Regions from separate parts of the Lysobacter auxotrophicus genome, predicted to be linked through region 1. Evidence: predicted binding sites of a transcription regulator. Region 1 holds the regulator's gene; the other holds the start of a gene.
What was found. The regulator FliA, encoded in region 1, starts transcription of late flagellar genes. The targets are predictions, from matches to a motif close to TAAAGTTTNNCNNNCNNNGGCCGATAA.

Region 2: motA (flagellar motor stator protein MotA) is a predicted target of FliA. The motif match lies at 2,508-2,534, and genes of this name have one in related genera.

The regions. Positions count from the first base shown of each region.
Region 1 covers NZ_AP027041.1:3,422,630-3,426,814, forward strand. The annotation lists gene LA521A_RS15560 (AAA family ATPase) at 1-1,118, shown strand, start outside; gene LA521A_RS15565 (MinD/ParA family protein) at 1,102-2,004, shown strand; gene LA521A_RS15570 (RNA polymerase sigma factor FliA) at 2,001-2,771, shown strand; gene cheY (chemotaxis response regulator CheY) at 2,963-3,355, shown strand; gene LA521A_RS15580 (protein phosphatase CheZ) at 3,352-3,981, shown strand; gene LA521A_RS15585 (chemotaxis protein CheA) at 4,159-4,185, shown strand, end outside.
Region 2 covers NZ_AP027041.1:630,883-635,067, reverse strand. The annotation lists gene LA521A_RS02700 (hypothetical protein) at 78-569, opposite strand; gene motB (flagellar motor protein MotB) at 638-1,627, opposite strand; gene motA (flagellar motor stator protein MotA) at 1,629-2,483, opposite strand; gene LA521A_RS02685 (aldose epimerase family protein) at 2,759-3,571, opposite strand; gene LA521A_RS02680 (glycoside hydrolase family 43 protein) at 3,561-4,185, opposite strand, start outside.

The DNA.
Region 1 (4,185 bases):
TGGGACGCAACCACTTCGTTGCCCCTCACCCCAACCCCTCTCCCGCGGGGAGAGGGGCTCAAGGCGCCGCGACGTCCAACGCCGTCGCAAACGCCAGCGACAACGCGTCTGGCGCCAACATGGCGCCGAGCACCACCCACCTCCACGCCGTCCCCGAAAACCGCGATCCGGCCTTCATCGCCATGCGCGACGAACTGGCGACGATGCGTGCGCTGATCGAGCGCGAGCTCGGCCAGCTCACCGTCGAACGCCTGCGCGGCTCGCCGGCGCGTGCCGCCGCGTTCGACATGCTGGTCGGTTACGGCTGCGACGAAAATCTGGCGCAGACGATCGCCGGCCGCATCGACGCCCGACTCGACCCGGCCCAGGTCCGCGAGCCGATGCTGGAAGAACTGGCGCGTGCGATTTCCGTCGCCCGCCACGAGCCCATCGACGACGGCGGCGTGATCGCGCTGGTCGGGCCGACCGGCGCCGGCAAGACGACCACCGCCGCCAAGCTCGCCGCGCGTTTCGCCCAGCGCCACCGCGCGCGGGACGTCGCCCTGGTCACCACCGACACTGAGCGCCCCGGCGCGACCGAACAGCTGCACATCCTCGGCCGCCGCCTCGGCGTGACCGTGTGCGAGGCCGCCGGTCCGGAGGCGCTGAACGACGCGCTCGACCAGCTCGCCGACTACCCGCTGGTGCTGGTCGATACCGCCGGCCATGGCCTGCGCGACCGCGCCCTGCTCGGCCAGATCCTCTGGCTGCGCGCCGCCAAGCGCGTGCGCAGCCTGCTCGTGCTGCCGGCCAACACCAACGCCCACGACCTGGGCGAAGTGGTCCGCCGCTACCGCCCGGCCTCGCCGGAAGGCGTGGTGCTGACCAAGCTGGACGAGACCGGCCGCCTGGGTTCGCCCCTGTCGGTGCTGGTCCAGCAGGGCCTGAGCCTGGCCTACACGACCGACGGGCAGGCCGTCCCGACCGACATCGCCGCCGCCGACGCAACCCGTCTGGTTTCGACCCTCGAGAAAGTGCGACGTGCTGCCGATAACCCCCTCGGGTCTCTCGAACTTTCGCAACTCAAGCCCCGCCCCGTGACCCTCCCCACCGAGGACCGACATGCATTCGCCAGCTGATCTCAACGCCACTCCCGCCGCCACCGGAAGCGCGCGCGCGCCCGTCCGGGTGATCGCGGTCGCCAGCGGCAAGGGCGGCGTCGGCAAGACCTCGGTGTCGGTGAACCTCGCCATGGCGCTGGTCCACGCCGGCCAGCGCACGCTGCTGCTGGACACCGACCTGGGCCTGGCCAACGTCGACGTGATGCTCGGCCTGTCGCCGCAGTTCACGCTCGCCGACGTCTTCGCCGGCCGCTGCGAACTGCAGGACACGCTGCTGGAAGGCCCGCGCGGCCTGTGGGTCGTCCCGGCCGCGTCGGGCAAGCGCCACATGACCGAACTGCTCCCGCAGCAGCACATCGGCCTGGTGCACGCGTTCTGCCAGCTGGACCTGCCGCTGGACGCGATGGTGGTGGACAACGCCGCCGGCATCTCCGACAGCGTGCTGACCTTCTGCCAGGCCGCGCAGGACGTGATCGTGGTGGTGTGCGACGAACCGGCCTCGGTCACCGACGCCTACGCGCTGATCAAGGTGCTCAGCCGCGAGCGCGGCGTCACCCGCGTGCAGGTGCTGGCCAACCAGGTCAACAACGCGATCGAGGGCAAGCAGCTGTTCGAGAAGCTCGAACGCGTCAGCGCGCGCTTCCTCGACGTCACCCTGCATTACCTCGGCGCGGTGCCGCGCGACGAATGGCTGCGCCGCGCGATCCAGCGCCAGGAAGCCGTCGTCGAAGCCTTCCCGGGCTGCCCGTCGGCGCTGGCCTTCCGCGACATCGCACGTCGCGCCGGCAGCTGGCAGTCGCCGCTCGGCCCGCGCGGCGGCGTGGAGTTCTTCATGGAACGCCTCGTCGCCCACGGCGCGAACGCCGCCAGCACCAACGACCCGTTGAGGAGCGCCGTCGCATGAACGCCGCCGCCCAGCAGTACAAGGCGACCCAGCGCGCGGCCGACCACGGCAACGCGACGGAGATCGTCGAGAAACACGGCGAACTGGTGCGCCGCATCGCGCACCACCTCGCCGCACGCCTTCCCGCGAGCGTCGAGATCGACGACCTCATCCAGGCCGGCATGCTCGGCCTGATCGACGCGGCGCGGAATTTCCAGGCCGACCAGGGCGCCGCGTTCGAGACGTATGCGTCCATCCGCATCCGCGGCGCGATGATCGACGAAATCCGCCGTGGCGACTGGGTGCCGCGCTCGGTGCATCGGCGTTATCGCGACGTGGTCGCGGCGACGCGCGAGGTCGAACAGCGCACCGGTCGTGCCGCGACCGCGCAGGAAGTCGCCGTCGCCCTGCAGGTACCGCTCGACGAATACCACCGCATGCTCGAGGACGCCGCGCGCGGCCAGCTGATCAGCCTGGAAGCGCACGTCGACGAACACGACGGCGAGCCGCACCTGGCGCACCACGCCGGCGCGACGCCCGCGCGCGAGTTCGAGCAGGTCGCCTTCAAGCAAGCGCTCGGCGCGGCCATCGGCAACCTCCCCGAGCGCGAACAGCTGGTGCTGTCGCTGTACTACGAGCAGGAACTGAACCTGCGCGAGATCGGCGCGGTGCTCAACGTCTCCGAATCGCGCGTCTGCCAGATCCACGGCCAGGCGATGCTGCGACTGCGCTCGCGTCTGGGCGAATGGCGCGGCTCGCAGAACGATGATGACGACGATGGTTATTGACCGCTTTTGATTCTGCTCCTCCCCCTGCTCGCAGGGGGAGGTTGGGAGGGGGTACGCGGCGCGAAGCGCCGGGCACAGAGCACTACGCCGGATGTAACCGCGCTGTGCACTTCCCCCCTCCCCAACCCTCCCCTGCACGCAGGGGAGGGAGTTCACCGCCCGACCACCCTTTCGCACCAGAGCAAGCCCACATGGACAAGAACATCCGCATCCTCATCGTCGACGACTTCTCGACCATGCGCCGCATCGTCAAGAACCTGCTCAACGACCTGGGCTTCTTCAACACCGCCGAGGCCGACGATGGCGTGACCGCGCTGGCCGAGCTGAAGAAGGCGCCGTACGACCTGGTGGTCACCGACTGGAACATGCCGGGCATGCCGGGCATCGACCTGCTCAAGGCGATCCGCGCCGACGCATCGCTGTCGAAGATCCCGGTGCTGATGGTCACCGCCGAGGCCAAGCGCGAGCAGATCATCGAAGCCGCGCAGGCCGGCGTGAACGGCTACGTCATCAAGCCGTTCACCGCCGCGACGCTGGAAGACAAGCTCAACAAGGTGTTCGAGCGCCTGGGAGCGGCTGCGTGATCGACTCGCCCTCCTGCGAGAAGGCGCTCGGCGAGGACCGGCAGGCCGTCATCGGACGCCTGCATGCCGCGTTGTGGGCGCTGGAACACGACGACCTCGCCGGCTGGCGCAGCAACGTCGACGCACTGATCCAGTGGCGCAGCCAGCCGCTGGTGCAGGGCCTGGCGAAGCTCGCGCGCGAACTCGACACCGCGCTGGGCAACGGCGCCGCGTCGCCGAACGCCTCGCTGCCGGAAGCCTGCGCGCGCCTGGAACACGTGGTGCACGTGAGCGAGGACGCGAGCCATCGCACGCTCGACCTGATCCAGGAATGCGGCGTGCTGCTGGGCACGCTACCGGATGCCTCCACCGAGGAACAGGCCGCGACCATCGCCGCGATCCGCTCGCGCATGTCGGAAATGACCGCGGCGCAGGGTTATCAGGATCTGACGGGCCAGATCATCCGCCGCGTCGTCGAACTCGTCCGCGCGGTGCATGCGGGCCTGGGCGAGATGACCGACGGCGAAGCGACGCCGATCCACCTGAACCACAACAACCGCGGCTTCGGCCCGTCGGTCGCGGGCGTCGATCCCACGCCGGCGACGCAGGACGACGCGAACGAGTTGTTGTCGTCGCTGGGGCTTTGAGGTGACGTCCGACCTCCACGGCAGTTGTAGCCCGGGTAAGGCCATGGGCCGCACCCGGGGCAACGTCTCCGGAGCCGCGAATCCCGGGTGCGCTTCGCTTACCCGGGCTACAAGAGCAGGCGTCACGCCGAAGGTCGGAAGCCCGCTTTCGCGGGAACGAATTGAAGTGAGAGTTCCATGAGCGCCATCGCCAACGACATCGCC
Region 2 (4,185 bases), 1.4 Mb from region 1:
CGGGGCGCGCGTGGGCCGATCATAGACCCCTGCCCGTCCCGCGCCCCGTGATGCGCGGGCGCGGGCCGACGAATGCGTCAGATGCAGTCCGAGTTGGACTTCAGGCAGGCCGCGTTGCGGTCGCCCAGCGCCTTGGCATCGGCTTCGCGGCGTGCGCGGCGCTCAGAGGCGGTCATGCACACCGTCTCGGTGCGGTTGCTGCCGATCTTGCGCGTGCGCTCGCACACCAGCTTTTCTTCCGGCGCGCGGTTGACGATCGCCGAGATCGATTCGAGCGAATTGAACACGACGATGCGATCGGCTTCGGGCAGGTCGGTGATCGCGCTGCGGTCGCGCAGCAGCGTGAACACCTTGTCCTGCTCGCGCAGCAGGGTCGTGCGCTCGGCCGACGGCATGTCCTTGTAGCGACCGCTGCGCTGCTCCACTTCCACGCGGATCTGGCGCTGCTGGTCGAGGATCGCCGCGGCGTCCAGGTTCGGATGCGTTTCGTTGGCGATGGCGGGCATGGCGGCGGCGATGGCCAGCACCAGCGTGAAGACGAACTGCCGTGACGCGACGTGCCTGAGCATTCCCTTACCCCCGGTCGAAAGTCTGCCGACCGTACCGGCAAGGCGAGGCACCGTCCAGTGCAAAGGCGTCAGCCGTGGCCCTGTTCGGGTTCGCCCTGCGCACGCGCCATCCGGCCCGGCCCGACGTCCGGCATCGCGCCCGGCGCCGGCGCGGCGCTGTCCGGGAGCTGGCCCGGCAGGCTGTCGGCGGGCGTCATCACGTCCGCCTCGGGGTTCTGCACGACGATGCTGATCCGGCGGTTCACCGGCGAGCGCGGATCGTTCTTGTCGAACGGTACCGATGCGGCGAGGCCGACCACGCGCGAGATGCGGTCTTCTTCGAGTCCGCCTTCGACCAGCGCGCGCCGCGCGGCGTTGGCGCGTTCGGCCGACAGCTCCCAGTTGCCGTAGCCGATCGCCGAGTGGTACGGCACCTCGTCGGTGTGGCCGCTCAGCGCGATGCGGTGGTGGCCGTCGTTGAGCAGCCCGCCCATCTCGCCCAGCAGCGAGTGCGCGTAGTCCTTCAGGCGCGCACTCGCGGTGTCGAACATCGGCCGGTTGAGGCGGTCGACGATCTGGATGCGCAGGCCTTCGGGCGTGAGGTCGATCAGCAGCTGGTCCTTGAACGGCGCCAGCGCCTGGCTGCGCTGCACGGCTTCCTCCAGCGTGCGCTTGAGTTCGTCCAGCCGGCGCTTTTCTTCCTCGCGCGCGACGTCCTTGGCCTGTTTGGCCGAGATCTTCATCGGCTCGCGCGCGCCGAATTCCGCGCCGTGTCCGCCGGCGACGGCGACCGCGCTCGTGGTCGGGATCAGGCGATCGGCCGCGCCGCCCGGGCCGTTCGCGCCCGGCGCGGGCTTGAGCGATTTGCCGACGACGGCGCTGGGGTTCTTGAAGTATTCGGAGATCGCGGCGCGCTGCTGCTTGTCGGTGATGCCGACGATCCACATCACCAGGAAGAACGCCATCATCGCGGTCACGAAGTCCGCGTACGCGACCTTCCACGCGCCGCCGTGGTGCCCGCCGGCCACGCGCTTGATCGGCCGGAGGATGATCACCGGCTTCTCGCGATTGGCGGCCATGTCAGCGCTTGCCGCGCAGGTGCGCGTCCAGGTCGGAGAATGCCGGGCGCATGTCGGAGAACAGCAGCTTGCGCGCGAATTCCACCGCCACGCTCGGCGCGTAACCGCGCAGGCTCGACACCAGCGCCATCTTGATGATCTCGAAGGCTTTGGCTTCTTCCTGCGCGTGGTGGTGCATGGCCGCCGCGAGCGGGCCGACGAAGCCGTAACCCAGCAGGATGCCCAGGAAAGTGCCGACCAGCGCCGCGGCGACGTGGTGGCCGATCTCCGCCGCCTCGCCGCCGATGGACGCCATCGTGATCACGATGCCCAGCACCGCCGCGACGATGCCGAAGCCCGGCAGCGAGTCGGCCAGCACCTGCAGCGCGTGCGCGGGTTCGCCGGCTTCCTTCGAATGCGTTTCCAGCTCGATGTCGAGCACCTGTTCGAGTTCGTGCGCCTCGAAATTGCCGCTGACCATCAGGCGCAGGCAGTCGGTGGTGAACTCCATCAGGCGCTTGTCGGCCAGCAGCTTGGGGTACTTCTGGAACAGCTCGCTGGACGCAGGTTCGTCGACGTCGCGCTCGATCGCCATCATGCCCTCGCGACGCGCCTTCATCAGCACGTCGTAGAGCATGGCGAGGATGTCGACGTAATCGGACTTCTTGTAGTGCGAGCCCTTGAGCAGGCGCGGGATGCCGCCCAGGCAGGCCTTCACCACCTTCAGCGGATTGGCGACCAGGAACGCGCCCGCCGCGGCGCCGCCGATGATCAGCAGCTCATAGGGCTGCCACAACGCGCCGATCTGGCCGTGCGAGAGCACGAAGCCGCCCAGCACGCTGCCGATTACGACGATGAAACCGATGATGATGAACATGAGCCGCCCCGAGACACGATTGGGTTAACGGCTTCTCATGCGGAAGATTGAGTTGGGTGTTTCATCGCGTGACGAAGGTCTCTGCTTTCATCCAGCGCGGTGCGTTTTAGCTCCTCCCCCTGCCTGCAGGGGGAGGTTGGGAGGGGGTACGCGGCGCGTAGCGCCGGCTGCCCACACAGGTTCGCTCGCTGCTCCGCAGCTTACACCCCTCCCCAACCCTCCCCTGCACGCAGGGGAGGGAGTCGGCGACTGCGAGCAGGAAGGGAACCGAAGCGTCACCACGCCATCGCGAACCAGCGCTCCAGCGTCTCGCCTGGCGCGAGCACGCGCGGTTCGAGGTTGAACGCATCCGGCGGGCCGCTCTGCGGCTCCGCGCACGTCGCGTGCGCCGGCATGTCGTAGACGACCCAATGCGTGCAGTCGGAGGTGAGCGTGACGCGCTGCGCACCGCGATGCAGGACGATGGGCGCATCGTTCAGGAAACAATCGTCCCACGGGCCCGGCGGTGGCGGCGCGAGCGGCCGCGTCGCCATGCCGTCGCCATCGCGCGGGTACCACGCGCGCGGCGCGAACTCGACGCGGTCGGGCTTGAGGAACCACGGGTGCCAGCCCAGTTCCGCCGGCATCGCGCGATCGCCGGCGGTCGCCGACATCGTCATGCGCAGACCGCGCGATTGGAGTTCGATGCGTTGCCGCGCGACGCCGCCGAACGGCCAGCGCCCGTCCTGCGGCAAGGCGAGCGACAGCTCGATGTGCTGCGGCGATTGCGCATCCACTTGCCACGGCAGCGCGAAACCGACGCCGTGGATCGCGTGCGCGCCGAGCGTGATCGGCAACCGGTGCCGTTCGCCCTCGAACGAGAACTCGCCACGACGCACGCGTCCGGCCCACGGGATCATCGGGTACGACCCCCACGCGAGCATCGACGCGTTGTCGTCGCTGAAACCGGCGAGCTGTTCGACGCCGTCGACGCGGATTTGCGCGATGCGTCCGCCCGCGTGCGGCGCGACGTCGACCGACATCGCGCCGAAGCCCAGCGTCAGCAGCGGGCCGGGTTCGAGCCGCGCCGTCGCGACGTCATGCGCCATCGTGCCGCTCGGTGTACGGGTGGATCACGCGGATGCGGCCGTCGGCATCGTGATGCAGCGGCGTCACCTTGATCGAACGCAGGTGCGTCACGCCGCCTGACAGGATCGAGTCGTGGTAGAACAAAAACCACTGCCGTTCGAACTCGACGATGGAATGGTGCGTGGTCCAGCCCACCACCGGCGTCAGGATCGGCCCCTGGTAGGTGAACGGCCCGTACGGGCTGTCGCCGACGGCGTAGCACAGCAGATGCGTGTTGCCGGTCGAGTACGAGAAGTAGTACTTCCCGCCGAACTTGTGCACCCATGAGGCCTCGAAGAAACGGCGCTCGTGGTCGCCGGCCTTCAGCGGCTGGCCGTCTTCATCGAGGATCACCACTTCGCGCGGCGCCTCGGCGAACTCCAGCATGTCGCCGCGCAGGCGCGCGATCTTCGGGCCGAGCGCGGGCTCGTCGTCGCCCGGTTCGACGTGCGCGTCGCTGCGCACGTTGTCGCGGTATTTCTGCAGCTGCCCGCCCCACAGGCCGCCGAAGTACATGTAGCTCTCGCCGTCCTCGTCGGTGAACACCGCCGGGTCGATCGAATAGCTGCCTACGATGGCCTCGGGCTGCGGCACG